2 linked regions of the Candidatus Thiodictyon syntrophicum genome follow. The protein of the gene in region 1 binds, or shares a complex with, the protein of each later gene. Links are inferred from orthologs where the notes say so. Each region holds a gene or a part of one and is shown in the gene's direction. Other genes may lie near its edges.

Region 1 (6,449 bases):
CAGGTCTTCAAGCTGGTTCAACCCCGAAAACAGGCTGACCTTGCTGAATTTGGTCACCCCGGTCATGAAGACGAACTGGATATGGGCATCCTGTGTCTTCATGGTCGAGTAAAGATTCTTCAGCCCCTCGCGCAACACCGCGATACGCTCCGGATGCTCGATGCTGTCGAGGATCGGCTTGTCGTACTCGTCGACCAGGATCACCACGCGCCGGCCGCCGGCCTCATGGGCGCGGATGATCAACTCGGCAAAGCGGCCGGCGATGCTGGTGGACTCGCAGTGGATGCCCAGACGACGCTGATTGAAGCCCAGCAACTCGTGGATCGTCTCATCCAGACCCTCGGGGCTCTGCACCACCCCCCCGGCAAAATCGAGCCGGATCACCGGATGGCGGCGCGACCAGTCCCAGTGGGGGTGGATGTCGAGCCCCCGAAACAGGGCCTCGCTGCCCTCGAACAGTTCCTTGAGCGTATCCAGAAACAGGCTCTTGCCGAAGCGGCGCGGGCGCGACAGAAAGTAGTATTTGCCCCCGTTCGCCAGGGCCAGGGCGTGCGCCGTCTTGTCGACATAGGTGTAACCCTCGGTGATGATCTCGCTGAAGGTCTGGATGCCGATCGGGAGTTTTTTGAGGGGCGGATTCATGGTATCTGTAGCGAAAGCGGGCGCAGGATGGTTCCGAGTCTAGACCCAGCCGCTGGCTATCGCCAGCCACCCGATCCGCAGCTTCCGGTAGGATACCGCTTGCCGTCACCACATCGAGCGCCAGGACCATGAGCACCGCAACCCCGCGCTGGGTCATGCACCTGGACATGGACGCCTTCTACGCCGCGGTCGAGCAGCGCGACGACCCGACCCTGCGGGGACGCCCGGTCGTGGTCGGCGCCCAGCCCGGCGGGCGCGGGGTGGTGGCCACCTGCTCCTACGAGGCCCGGCGCTTCGGCATCCACTCGGCCATGCCCATCAACGAGGCCCACCGGCGCTGTCCGGACGCGGTCTACCTGCGTCCGCGCATGGCGCATTACCTGGAGGTCGCCCGCCAGATCCGCGCGGTCATGGCCGCCTGTGCCCCGGTGGTGGAGGCGATCTCCATCGACGAGGCCTTTCTCGACGTGAGCGGGCTCGGGCACCTGGTCGGCCCGCCGGAGACCATCGGTCGGCGGATCAAGGAAGCGATCCGCGCCGCGGTCGGCCTGACCGCCTCGGTCGGGATCGGCCCGAATCGGCTGGTGGCCAAGATCGCCTCGGACTTCGGCAAGCCGGACGGGTTGATCGTGGTGCCCCCGGAGCGGGTGCTGGACTTCCTGGGCGGGCAGCCGGTCGGCGCCCTGCGCGGGGTCGGCCGCCGGACCCTGCCCCTGCTCACGCGGCTCGGACTGCGCACCGTCGCCGACCTGCGCGGGTTGTCGCTCACCCGGTTGCAGGCCGAGTTGGGGCCCCGCGCCGCCACCAGCCTTTATCAGCAGGCGCGGGGCATCGCCTCCGATCGGGTCGGGGAGTGCGCCGCCCGCAAGTCGCTCTCCAAGGAAACCACCTTCGGGGTGGACGTCGCCGATCCCCAGGTGTTGCGCGACACCCTGCGCGACCTGGCGGCCGAGGTCGCCGCCGCGGCCCGGCAGGAGGGGATCGCGGGGCGCACCGTGACGCTGAAGATCCGCTTCTGCGGCTTCGAGACCCATACCCGACAGCGGCGGCTGCCGCGGCGCAGCGACGACGCCCGCACCCTGTTCACCGCCGCCTGGTCGCTGTACGAGGCTGGCCGCTGGGAGGGCAAGCCCGTGCGCCTGATCGGGCTGGGGATCGCCGATCTGGGGACCCCGGAGCCGGTCCAGCCGGACCTGTTCGACAGCGCGGCCGAGCGCCCCGCGGACAGCGACCGGGAGCGGCGTCTCACGGTCGCGGTCGAGCGTATCCACGCGCGCTTCGGCGCCGGTGCCTTGCGCCGTGGGATGTCCGCAACGGACCAGATGGACCCGACCCGATGTCTGCATCAGACACCGGAGGGTCCGCAATAGCCTTGACCAAAGCCGACCGTGTGGGGGCCAGGGCGGAGGCATGAACTGGCCGGAGTCGCGGTGTCCGACCCGCGTCCGGTTCGGCCTCGTCAATATCCGATCGTTATGGTAGGAAATAACGATTTCAGCTCTACTCCGGCGCAACCTATAGTTCAAACCGTAGGCAGGCGACAAGGAGTCGGAGTGCTGATCCTCACGGATCGACCCCCGCAACCCCTGGTCCAGCTTGCTACACGAACCACAGACACGGCCCAGCCATCTGATTTGAGGTTACTGACATGAGTGACGCGACCCTCCGTTCCAAGACCAACACCGCCATGTGGATGGCTGTCGCCATCTGCCTCGTTCCCCTCGTGCCCTATGCCCTGGGTGGCATGGGCGGATAACCGCGGACTTCGTGGAACTGAAGAAGGCGGCGCGAGCCGCCTTTTTTTTGCGTGGGTCAGTTCAGACGAGGGCAAACAGGCGCAACATATTTTCGTCTGGCGAAAAATCAGGTGCTGCGGTGAGTTACTGCGAGATGCTGTGCGTTATGGTGGGCTACGGTGAAGTGTTGTGAGGCGCCGATAGGTAATACCCAGGCAGGCGTTCACGGCAGACGAAAAATTATAGCGCCAGCGGCCCTAAAAGGCACTGGTTCAGTTTGGTTCTTCCTTATCCTTATGTTTTTGTAGTATTTTTATAACCTGGGCTGTCGAACTCTAAGGACCTCATCCCACGAGAGTCCCTGCTGGAGAATCCCCAGAGCCACCGCAGGAACCTGTTTTGTCGTGAAGTGGCTGCGAATAAAGTTATGGACAATCCACAACATATCCAATGTTCTTTGCAAACCAGAAATGCTCTTCGCGTACGTATTCGTTCGGCGGCGATAAGCAGAATTCTTTCGCCGAAATGAAGCGTTCGATGCTTCCAAATGATTAGCATGAATATCGGCTGGCGTCACATCTTGATCGGTTTCTGGATGCTCCGGATGAGGGGTTTCGTATTTGGGACGCGAGTGCCCCGTTCTATCAGTTCCTTTCCCTTTATTCTTAAGGCGCACCTTCACACCGCGACGAAGCACTTTCGGTGGGCGGCCGCGTTTTCCGGTTCGCAATACTTCGTGGCAAATTTCAAACAGGAGATTGCCATACCGACGTTCCCCGTCGGTGACTAGAGTGACATCGCCAGTACGCAGAATGACATCTCTAAGTATTTGTATTGCATATGAAAATAGACTGCGATCCTTTTTCCCGCACTGAAGCGCCCAGATAAATCGACTTGCCCTTTCCATCAGTACGATCGTCCAGCCTTCACAATCCTCCGGGGGGACATTCCTATTCACTTTCGTATAAAGCTCATCACCTTCGATCAGTTGCTCAATAAAGGTGTGCGTCAGGGCATATATGACCAGCACATCCTTGCAATCGGCCAGGCGACGCTCCCATAGGAGCAACGTATTCTTCGCAATCGCGAAGGCCCGGCAGGCGGCGTTCAAGCCGATCCCCTCAGTGCGCGTTTTGAGCACTTGAATGATGAAGCTGGTCGGTTTCCTGAGCCTCTCGATAAGGGTGGCTTTGGTCTCGGAAAAGAGCCTATTGCAACTTTGACATCGCCACAGCAAACGCGTACCGTTATGACCGGTTTGATACGTCTTGTGATGCCGACAATTCTGTGAATTGCAATGAGGGCATGTCCATTGTCCGTTCAAGAAGTTCTCACTTATTCAAAAAGTGACGGAAACCCGCGCCGAACTAGATATATTACATATATTTCAATGTCTTGTAAACAGGAATTATACTGAACCAGTGCCTCCCTCCCTCCCTCCCTGCAAATCTATTCCCAGCCGCTGGCTGACCAGGCCCGCGTACTCCGACCATTCCGCGTCGTCGAGCCCGGCGGCCATGCCCAGCCGGCGCAGGTTCGCGCGCAAGTCGGCTTCGGCTGCGATGTGGGCCAGGGGGCCGGGCTCGCCCTTGGGGCGGGCGAGGACGTGGCCGTCGGGGGTGACGACCAGCTCGGCGAGGGCCGGGGTGGTGAACTGGCGCTCCAGGACGAAGCCGAGGATGGCGGCGAGCTGGAGGCTCATGTTGGGAAAGCGGGTGGGGGAGAGCTTGTCGGGGAGGGTGATGGTCATCAGGTCTTTCTCTCGCCGTCTAAGGCGGTCTCCAGCAGGAACAGTGCAACCGCTGCCATGGCGTTAATCGCGAACCTCGCATGAACGGGTTTGAGCGGGGTACGGTCGTCGGTTTGCCCGTGTGCCGCTCCATACTTGGTCCGCAGGGTTCCGACGGCGGCAGAGATGTTGCTGACCGCCCCGAGGATGCGCTTCATTTCCACTTCGGCGGCGACTTCCGGAGCAAGATTGAGTGCTTTCGTTGTCTCTGTGATGAGAGACTGGATAGCCTGATTCGAGGGGATCGCTTGGCCGACCTGGGCCAGAATCGCCTTGCATACGCTCTCCAGCGTGGCGCATGCGCTCGCAATCGCTTGGGCGGGATCGCTCGCCACGCTGGAAATCGCACGGTCCAAGTCGCGCCGACACGCGATCAGCCCGCCCTGGCTCAAGACCCCGTGCAACGCTTCGGCGGCGGGAGCTAGGTCGAGCTCATCGGCGGCCATCTCGCCTTCGTAAGTGAGGGAATTTATTATTGCTGATAGATATTTCAGGTGGGGACCATCACTACCCATCATTAGATGCAAATCATTATGCGGTATCAACCCCCTGTTCTTCATTGCTATTAGACACTTCGCATCGAGATCAAACTCGCGAAGATCTTCCGTCGACTTACCCGCGGCTTGGAATTCTTTCCGACCTCCGCGAATGTCCCGCAACAGCCGTTTCATCCGATCATCGAGTCCGAACGTGCTCATTGATGCGTCTCCTGCTCCTGCGACCGCTCCAAATTCAGCGCCAGCAACCGCCGCAAAATCTCCTCCTCCGCCATCCCCGCCCCGTAGTCCCCCCACCCGTAGGCCGCCGCCACGGCCGCATCAAGCGCCTGGTGAGCGTGGTCCAGCCAGGTCGGGCGGGCGTTGTAGAGGTTGGTGAGGGTGCGCTTCTTCAGGTCGGCCGCGTGCTCGGGCTTGGGGATGATCCGGTCCGGGTAGCCGTCGACGACTTCGGGCACTCGGTCCACCCAGCCCGGCGGGTTCAGCCAGGCCTCGCGCAGGGCGTTGAGCCGGTAGGCAGCCTCGGCGATGCCCAGGGCGGCGGCGCGGCGGTCGGGGGCTTCGGGCGGGAGGATGACGCCGGAGTCAAGGGCCTCGGTGGGGCCGGCGGTGTCGGCGGGGTTGAGGCCGGGGGGGAAGGGGAAGGTCTCGAAGGTGGTGGTTGGGGTGTAGCGCGGGCGATCCTCAAGGCTCGTGCCCATCCTTAAGGACCAAAGCTCGTGAAACCGCGAGTGCAGGATGCCGAAGGTCGTGTCGTCGGACCGGGCAATGACCACCAACTGCTTGTCCGGGCAGAAGGAGCAATCCAACCACTTAAAAACCCGGTACTTTGCTAAAGTTGGAGTCACGATAAAGCGATTCAGCCGAGCAATCGCGGCACGCATTCCCGGCCTAGACTCTGCATGTATCCACCACCTCTGTCGGTAGGCCTCGCGCCTATTCGAGGAGCGAAAATTCTCGACATTTTCTTTGAGATAAGCGAAGGGCATTTCATACAAAGAGGCGTTATCCAAAGGAAGGTCGGTTCCAAAATCGACAATCCAGAGATCGGAAGGTCTTTTGGTTATGTTAATGCCATTTGCCCAAGGCTGCAAAACATCGCTATTTGATCGGTCGTGAGGATTGGGAAGTCTGAGCCAGGCCCGCGCAACGTCGCCATGAATCTCGAACTTTCCGTTTTTCTGAGTACCCAGAAAAGCGACCCCGAGGTTCTCTGGAATCGCCTTACTCCGGATTATCGTCGATTCTTTCTCATCGTGTCCGGCTGTAAGATCGGCATGAATAATCATGACCTGCTGACCATTCAGCATCGCTCCCTGCCTCTCATCGGTCTCTATCAGAGAGGGCTCAAGAGCGCCGATCAAGCACACCAGGCTAACCCTTACCGCCGCTCCCTCATTTACCCAAGGCTCGTCGCTCCAGGCGTTGAAGATCCGCCCACTCTCGCAAATCCGCCCCAGCACCTTGCGGTTAGCACCTCCCCGGATGCTGTTAGTCGCGACCAGACCCGCATAGCGCGCACGCCCGACCTCAAGCTCTGCGCGTGCCTTCTCGAACCAGTAGGTGACCAAATCAGCCCCGCCCGGAACACGCCCTTGGTAAAGCGACCGCAGGCGCGTGACGTACTCCTCTCCCAGACCGCCGAGCATCTTCTTATCACCCAGAAACGGCGGATTCCCCACGATGACATCCGCCACCGGCCACTCCGGTTCCGTCCCGTCCGGGTTCACCACCGCGTCCCGCTGCTCGATGGTATTCAGCGGCTTCAGGATCGGGTTCTTCGAG
Region 2 (6,531 bases), 1.1 Mb from region 1 along the record:
ACGGCAGCCGAGTTCAACACGTGGATTCTGCCGTTACAGGCGCAACGCGATGGCGACCTGCTACGTTTGCTGGCGCCCAATAAGTTCGTGCAGGACTGGGCGCGGCAGCATTATGAACAACGTTTGCTTGAACTATGTCGTCACACGAGCGAGGGAACCATTACCCAGTTGAGATTTGATGTCGGCGGGCTCGATCGCCCGACGGGCGCGCCCGGACCGGGTTCCTCCGCGATCAGGATGCAGCCCTCTGCACTGAGCGAGCGGCGCGCGGAAGCAAACATCAACCCGGAATTCAGTTTTGCCAGTTTCGTGGAGGGCAAGTCAAATCAACTGGCACGGGCGGCGTCGATTCAGATCAGCCAAAATCCCGGTATTGCCTACAATCCATTGTTTATCTACGGCGGTGTTGGACTGGGCAAGACGCACTTGATGCACGCAGTCGGCAACATGCTGCTGGAGAGCAACCCGAATGCGAAAGTGACCTATCTGCACTCGGAGCGGTTCGTGGCGGAGATGATTCGCGCCTTACAGCACAACCGGATCGATGAGTTCAAGAAGACCTACCGTTCCCTGAACGCCTTACTGATCGACGACGTGCAGTTTTTCGCCGGTAAGGAACGTTCGCAGGAGGAGTTCTTTCATACTTTTAATGCGCTCTTTGAGTCCCGGCAACAAATCGTCCTCTCGAGTGATCGCTTTCCTCGGGAGGTTGTCGGCCTCGAAGAACGTCTGAAGTCGCGATTCGGGTGGGGGCTGACGGTCTCGATCGAGCCTCCCGACCTGGAAACAAGCGTCGCGATCCTTCAGAGTAAAGCAAGCCAGTTCGGCATTGTGCTCCCGGAGGATGTGGGTTTTTTCGTTGGCCGACGCATCCGTTCCAATATCAGAGAATTGGAAGGAGCGCTGCGGCGCCTCGTGGCAAATTCCCAGTTTACCGGCCGGGCAATCACGGTGGAGTTCGCCAAGGAGACGCTACGGGATATGTTGGCGGCACAAGACAAACGGGTGACGATCGCCAGTATACAGAAGACGGTTTGTGAATATTTCAAGGTTCGCAGCACGGACCTCCTGTCGGCCAAACGCAGTCGTTCAATCGCCAGGCCGCGGCAGATTGCGATGGCCTTGGCCAAGGAACTGACGAAACACAGCCTGCCTGAAATCGGCAGTGCCTTCGGCGGGCGGGATCATACTACAGTGCTCCATGCAACGCGGAAAATCCGGGAGCTTCGGGATAGTGATCCTGCGGTTGAGGAGGATTTCAAGAATTTGTTGAGAAGCCTGTCGTCCTAACTGTGGATAACCTGGGTATGGTATCCGGAGCGGGTTCTGCGGGGCAGTTGTCCACAGGTTGATCAGCGCCTCAGAGTGCTCAGGCGTGATTGCAGTGCAATGAAACCTATGGAGAAAAGTGTGTAGCACACATTTCCACAGGCCTTATAACTACAGACTATATTTTATTTTCTACTTTTTAAGAGGGGCAGCGGTATGGATGTGAAGATCGGGCGGGAGCAACTCCTGCCGGTGTTGAGTCGGGTGGTAGCGGTGGTCGAGCGACGCCAAACGCTGCCGATCTTGGGCAACCTGCTGTTACGGGCACAGGACGGTGGGTTGATAATCGTTGGAACGGATATGGAGATCGAGATCCGCTCCCGTTGCTTGGCGGATGTGATTGAGGAGGGGGAGGGGACCGTGCCTGCGCGCAAACTGGGGGATATTGTCCGTTCCCTCGCGGAAGGTTCGGAAGTGCGCCTGAAGATTGCCGGCGATCGCTGTGTATTGACGGCGGGACGCGGGAGATACGTCTTGGGAACGCTGCCGGCGCAGGATTTTCCGTTGATGGAGGCGGTGTCGCCTGAACTGGTGATGGAGATTGAAGAAGGGATTCTGAAGCGAATTTTCGAGAAGACGGCGTTTGCGATGGCGCAGCAGGACGTTCGGTATTATCTGAACGGCTTGTTGCTTGAACTCGATGAATCAGGCCTGCGCGCAGTGGCGACGGACGGGCACCGACTCGCGTCCTATGCCCATGCCTGTGCGCTTGACGTGCCCGAGAGTCGGGCCGTGATCATCCCATTCAAGACGGTGAATGAGCTCAGGAGACAGCTGAGCTTTGGGTCAAATTCGGTTCGGATTGAGATTGGGGAGCGGTTGATACGATTCGTTCTGGGAGATACGGTGTGCTCGTCGAAGCTCGTTGATGGTCGGTATCCAGAGTACGGCAGGGTGATTCCGGCCGGACTGTCGAAGGTGGCGATCGCGGATCGGGAGTTGCTGAAGAAGGCGCTCTCGCGGACGGCGATTCTTTCAAATGAGAAATATCGCGGCTTGCGCGTCTCCTTTGAAGCGGGGGTGTTGAGGCTTGTGGCGCATAATCCTGAGCAGGAAGAGGCGGTGGAGGAGATGGAGTTGGATTATGGCGGTGAGTCGACCGTGATCGGCTTCAACGTCGCCTATTTGGCGGATCTCCTTGCGGCGGTTGACACCGGTCAAGTGGAGGTTCATTTCGACGATGGAAGCAGCAGTTCTCTCTGGCGGGGGCTGGGTGCGGTGGGTGAGACTTATGTCGTGATGCCGATGAGGCTTTAGGGGCAGATGGGACGATGGTTAGCGCGAGCGTGGAACTGCTGAGGATCGACGGGCTCAGGAATATTGAGCACACTGAGGTGGATATCAGGGGTCCCTGCTCGCTTTTCGTTGGGGCCAACGGGTCTGGGAAGACATCGGTGTTGGAAGCGGTGTATTTGTTGGCGCGGGGCAAAAGTTTTAGAGGGAGAAGGAGTGGTGACCTGACGTCCTTGGGCAAGGAAGTGACGAGGGTGGTGGGGGATATCCGGGAAGGGGGTGAGGACGCGGTTTGGCAGTTGGCGTATCTCCGCAAGAGGACTGTGAGAGCGCGATACGTGAAGGGCGTCATGGTAGGTGATGGTGCTGAATTTGCCAGGTGGTTCGTCGTGCGGCTGATTGGGGAGGGTTCCGGGCGGCTTTTTGAAGGTGAGCCAGCGGTTAGACGGTGCTTCCTCGATCTCAATTTGTTCCACGTGGAACAGCGTGGATCTGAGGTGCTGAGGGCGTTCAAGCGGGTGCTGGAGCAGCGAAACGCCTGGCTGCGCTCTGGGGCTCGCGGTCGCCCGCTGTGGGACCATGAGTTTGTTCGCTTGGGGGTTGATCTCGATCAAGCGAGGAAAGGACTTTTCAGCGATCTGCGTGAGGCTTTCTTGGTTCTCGCGGAAGGTTTTCCCTTTCTTAAGGGGATAACTTTGACCTTTCGGTCTGGGTGGCCGGATGGGGTGCATCTCGCTGATGCGGTCGCTGCAGATTCCGGCGGGGAACAGATATCGGGTCATACACGGGTCGGCCCGCATCGAGCAGACTTTTCGCTGCGGAACCGGGATGGTGAACTTCCGATGTCCCGGGGACAGACAAAGATCGTGGTGTGCCTCTTGCAGCTAGCGTTTGAGCGAGTTCAGATGTCTAGACTGGGCTATGGTTCGGTCTGGTTGCTGGACGACCTTTGGGCAGATCTGGATAGTCGCTCGTGGGGAATCCTCTGTAGCCTCTTTCGTTCTACCGGCGGACAATGCATTTACACGCGCGTGGGAGATACGGACGGTCTTGAGGTGCTAGGTCTCCCGTCCGACACTCGGTTGTTCCACGTGGAACGGGGGACGGTCGTTGACCTATCATGACGATCGGTCCAGCCAACCTCTGTGTAGCGTGTGCCGATACGTGGCAAAACAGATTCTTGCGATCGGGTATAATTGCGCATCGGCCGGCGTCCAGGACGGTGCGAACAACCTTTCTGAGTCCCGTTAGGCTCGACCGCTTGGTTGTCCCAGGCCAACTATCTTGCGAGACCAGACACTGCAATGACATACGATTCAACAAATATTAAGGTTCTGAGGGGCCTGGATGCAGTTCGCAAGCGCCCAGGTATGTATATCGGCGACACCGACGATGGGACCGGACTCCATCACATGGTTTTTGAGGTGGTCGATAATTCCATCGACGAAGCACTCGCGGGCTATTGCACTGAGATAACTGTCACCTTGCATCGTGATGGGTCTGTTAGCGTCAGCGATAACGGCCGCGGCATTCCGGTAGATATTCACGCGGAGGAAAACCGCTCCGCGGCGGAAGTTATCCTGACCGTGCTGCATGCCGGCGGTAAATTCGACGACAATTCCTATAAAGTCTCTGGGGGCCTACATGGAGTCGGGGTGTCAGTGGTGAATGCGCTTTCGCAGCGCTTGATCCTGCGCATCGCAAGAGGCGGCAAGCGCTATGACCAGGAATATGCGATGGGGGAACCTCTTTATCCCCTTCGTGAAATCGGCGACGCCTCCGAGACGGGCACCTATGTCCGATTCTATCCATCACCCGAGATCTTCTCTAATCTCGATTTCCACTACGATATTCTCGTCAAGCGCCTCCGTGAGCTTTCGTTCTTGAACTCCGGCGTGCGGATTGTACTTTCTGAAGAGGTGAGTGGCCGCCAGGACATTTTCGACTACCAGGGTGGTATTCGTGCATTTGTTGATTACTTGAACCGGAATAAGACCCCGATCCACCCGAGTGTCATCTATTTCTCCGCTGAACGCGCGGGTATCGCATTGGAATTGGCTCTCCAATGGAATGAGGGATTCCAGGAAACGATATTCTGCTTCACCAACAATATCCCTCAGCGCGATGGCGGAACCCATCTGGCTGGCTTTCGCGCCGGGTTAACGAGAACGCTCAACGGTTATATCGAGCGGGAAGGACTGGAGAAGACACAAAAGATTAAGGCAATCGGCGATGATGCCAGGGAGGGTCTGACGGCCGTCCTGTCGGTCAAACTCCATGATCCGAAATTCTCGTCGCAAACGAAGGAAAAGCTCGTCTCTTCGGAGGTTAAGGCTTCCGTCGAATCGCTGGTGGTAGACCACTTCAACGCCTTTCTGGAGGAGCAGCCGGCCCAGGCCAAGATTATCGCTGCAAAGATGCTTGACGCGGCGCGCGCACGAGAGGCCGCAAGGAAAGCTCGGGAAATGACGCGCCGCAAGGGTGTCTTGGATATCGCCGGCCTACCGGGAAAACTTGCCGATTGCCAAGAAAAGGACCCTTCAAAATCTGAACTTTACCTCGTAGAGGGGGATTCAGCAGGTGGATCGGCGAAGCAAGGGCGTGACCGCAGTTTTCAGGCTATCCTGCCATTGAAGGGGAAGATACTCAACGTCGAGAAGGCGCGGTTCGATAAGATGCTTTCTTCAGCGGAAGTCGGGACCTTGATCACCGCGCTTGGCTGCGGCATTGGACGCGATGAGTATAATCCGGAGAACTTACGCTACCATCGCATCATCATTATGACCGATGCCGACGTCGATGGGGCGCACATCCGCACGCTCTTACTGACTTTTTTTTACCGCCAGATGCCGGAACTGGTCGATCGTGGGCATATCTTTATCGCCCAGCCGCCGCTCTATAAGCTCAAGAAAGGCAAGCAGGAAGACTACCTACTGGACGATGCTGAGCTCAACGCGGCTATGCTCCAGGCGGCCCTCGATGAGGCAGCCCTGTATGTTGCCGCCGATGCACCTGCGCTGGCAGCGACTGCTTTGGAATCACTGGCTCGGGAGTATCAGATCTTCGAGGGGATATCGCGTCGCCTCTCGTCTCGCTATGATCCAAGCCTTCTGCATGAATTGGTCCGCAGTCCGCGATTGGACTCATTGAATCTCCAGGATTCCGAGAGCATGGCAACCTGGTGCCGCGGACTTGCGCAACGTCTCAATGAACCCCATTTGGCCCATTCGTCGCTTCGCTTTATTCTGACCTATGAACAAGGGGAATCCCAAAAGGGGAGCTTCCTAAAGTTAACTCGCTTGATACATGGGATTCCAGAAACAAAACAAATCCCACTCGACTTCTTTCTCACCGCGGATTATCAGCGAATCGCTGAATTTGGGGAGAAGGTTGAGGGCCTATTGCAGCCCGGTGCCCAGATGGCACGTGGCGAACGCAGGAAGGATATTATCGATCTTGGTGATGGAATCCGCTGGCTGCTGGCAGAGGCACAGCGCGGATATAGTATGCAGCGCTACAAGGGGCTGGGTGAGATGAATCCGGAGCAGTTGTGGGACACGACCATGAACCCGGAGGGACGCCGGTTACTCAAGGTGACGGTAGAAGACGCGGTCGCGGCGGATCAGATTTTTACCACACTAATGGGTGACAATGTCGAGCCGCGACGGGAATTTATCGAACGCCACGCACTTGATGTGGAGCATCTCGATGTCTAGCGGGCACTGTTCATCCCGCTCAGTGACTGAAGTGCGCGCATCTGGCTAGTCGGACTGCGCAGGACTGCGCTGTAAATCGGCGCGTGTTGGTAGGCGGGCAACGACTCCTTCAATCCAGCTTTCCGTTTCTCGGCTCAGTTGTTGGGCGCTCTTACCGGTGCTGTTGATACTCTCGCCTATGACCAGTTGGATAGTTCCCGCCCGTTTAATCAGGCTGCGCCTACCCCAGAATACCCCGGCGTTATGGGCTATC

What was found.
Region 2: the proteins of dinB (region 1) and dnaN are in contact, whole or in part, in a solved structure (PDB 1OK7), measured with the Escherichia coli proteins. The link is inferred for Candidatus Thiodictyon syntrophicum from one-to-one orthologs.

Annotation. Positions count from the first base shown.
Region 1 is NZ_CP020370.1:1,069,910-1,076,358, forward strand. What follows is about bases 1-2,891. They hold dinB (DNA polymerase IV), read left to right. Parts: upstream 1-770; coding sequence 771-2,012; downstream 2,013-2,891. Other genes in these bases: THSYN_RS04710 (ATP-binding protein), read right to left, coding at 1-642; THSYN_RS04720 (IS1 family transposase), read right to left, coding at 2,692-2,891. Also shown: more of THSYN_RS04720, read right to left, coding at 2,892-3,702; THSYN_RS04725 (hypothetical protein), read right to left, coding at 3,787-4,128; THSYN_RS04730 (abortive infection family protein), read right to left, coding at 4,128-4,865; THSYN_RS04735 (class I SAM-dependent DNA methyltransferase), read right to left, coding at 4,862-6,449. UniProt on the Escherichia coli protein: Poorly processive, error-prone DNA polymerase involved in translesion repair and untargeted mutagenesis. Copies undamaged DNA at stalled replication forks, which arise in vivo from mismatched or misaligned primer ends.
Region 2 is NZ_CP020370.1:46-6,576, forward strand. The notes cover bases 563-3,535. They hold dnaN (DNA polymerase III subunit beta), read left to right. Parts: upstream 563-1,485; coding sequence 1,486-2,586; downstream 2,587-3,535. Other genes in these bases: dnaA (chromosomal replication initiator protein DnaA), read left to right, coding at 563-1,290; recF (DNA replication/repair protein RecF), read left to right, coding at 2,601-3,535. Also shown: more of dnaA, read left to right, coding at 1-562; more of recF, read left to right, coding at 3,536-3,686; gyrB (DNA topoisomerase (ATP-hydrolyzing) subunit B), read left to right, coding at 3,867-6,278; THSYN_RS00025 (lysophospholipid acyltransferase family protein), read right to left, coding at 6,324-6,531. UniProt on the Escherichia coli protein: Confers DNA tethering and processivity to DNA polymerases and other proteins. Acts as a clamp, forming a ring around DNA (a reaction catalyzed by the clamp-loading complex) which diffuses in an ATP-independent manner freely and bidirectionally along dsDNA.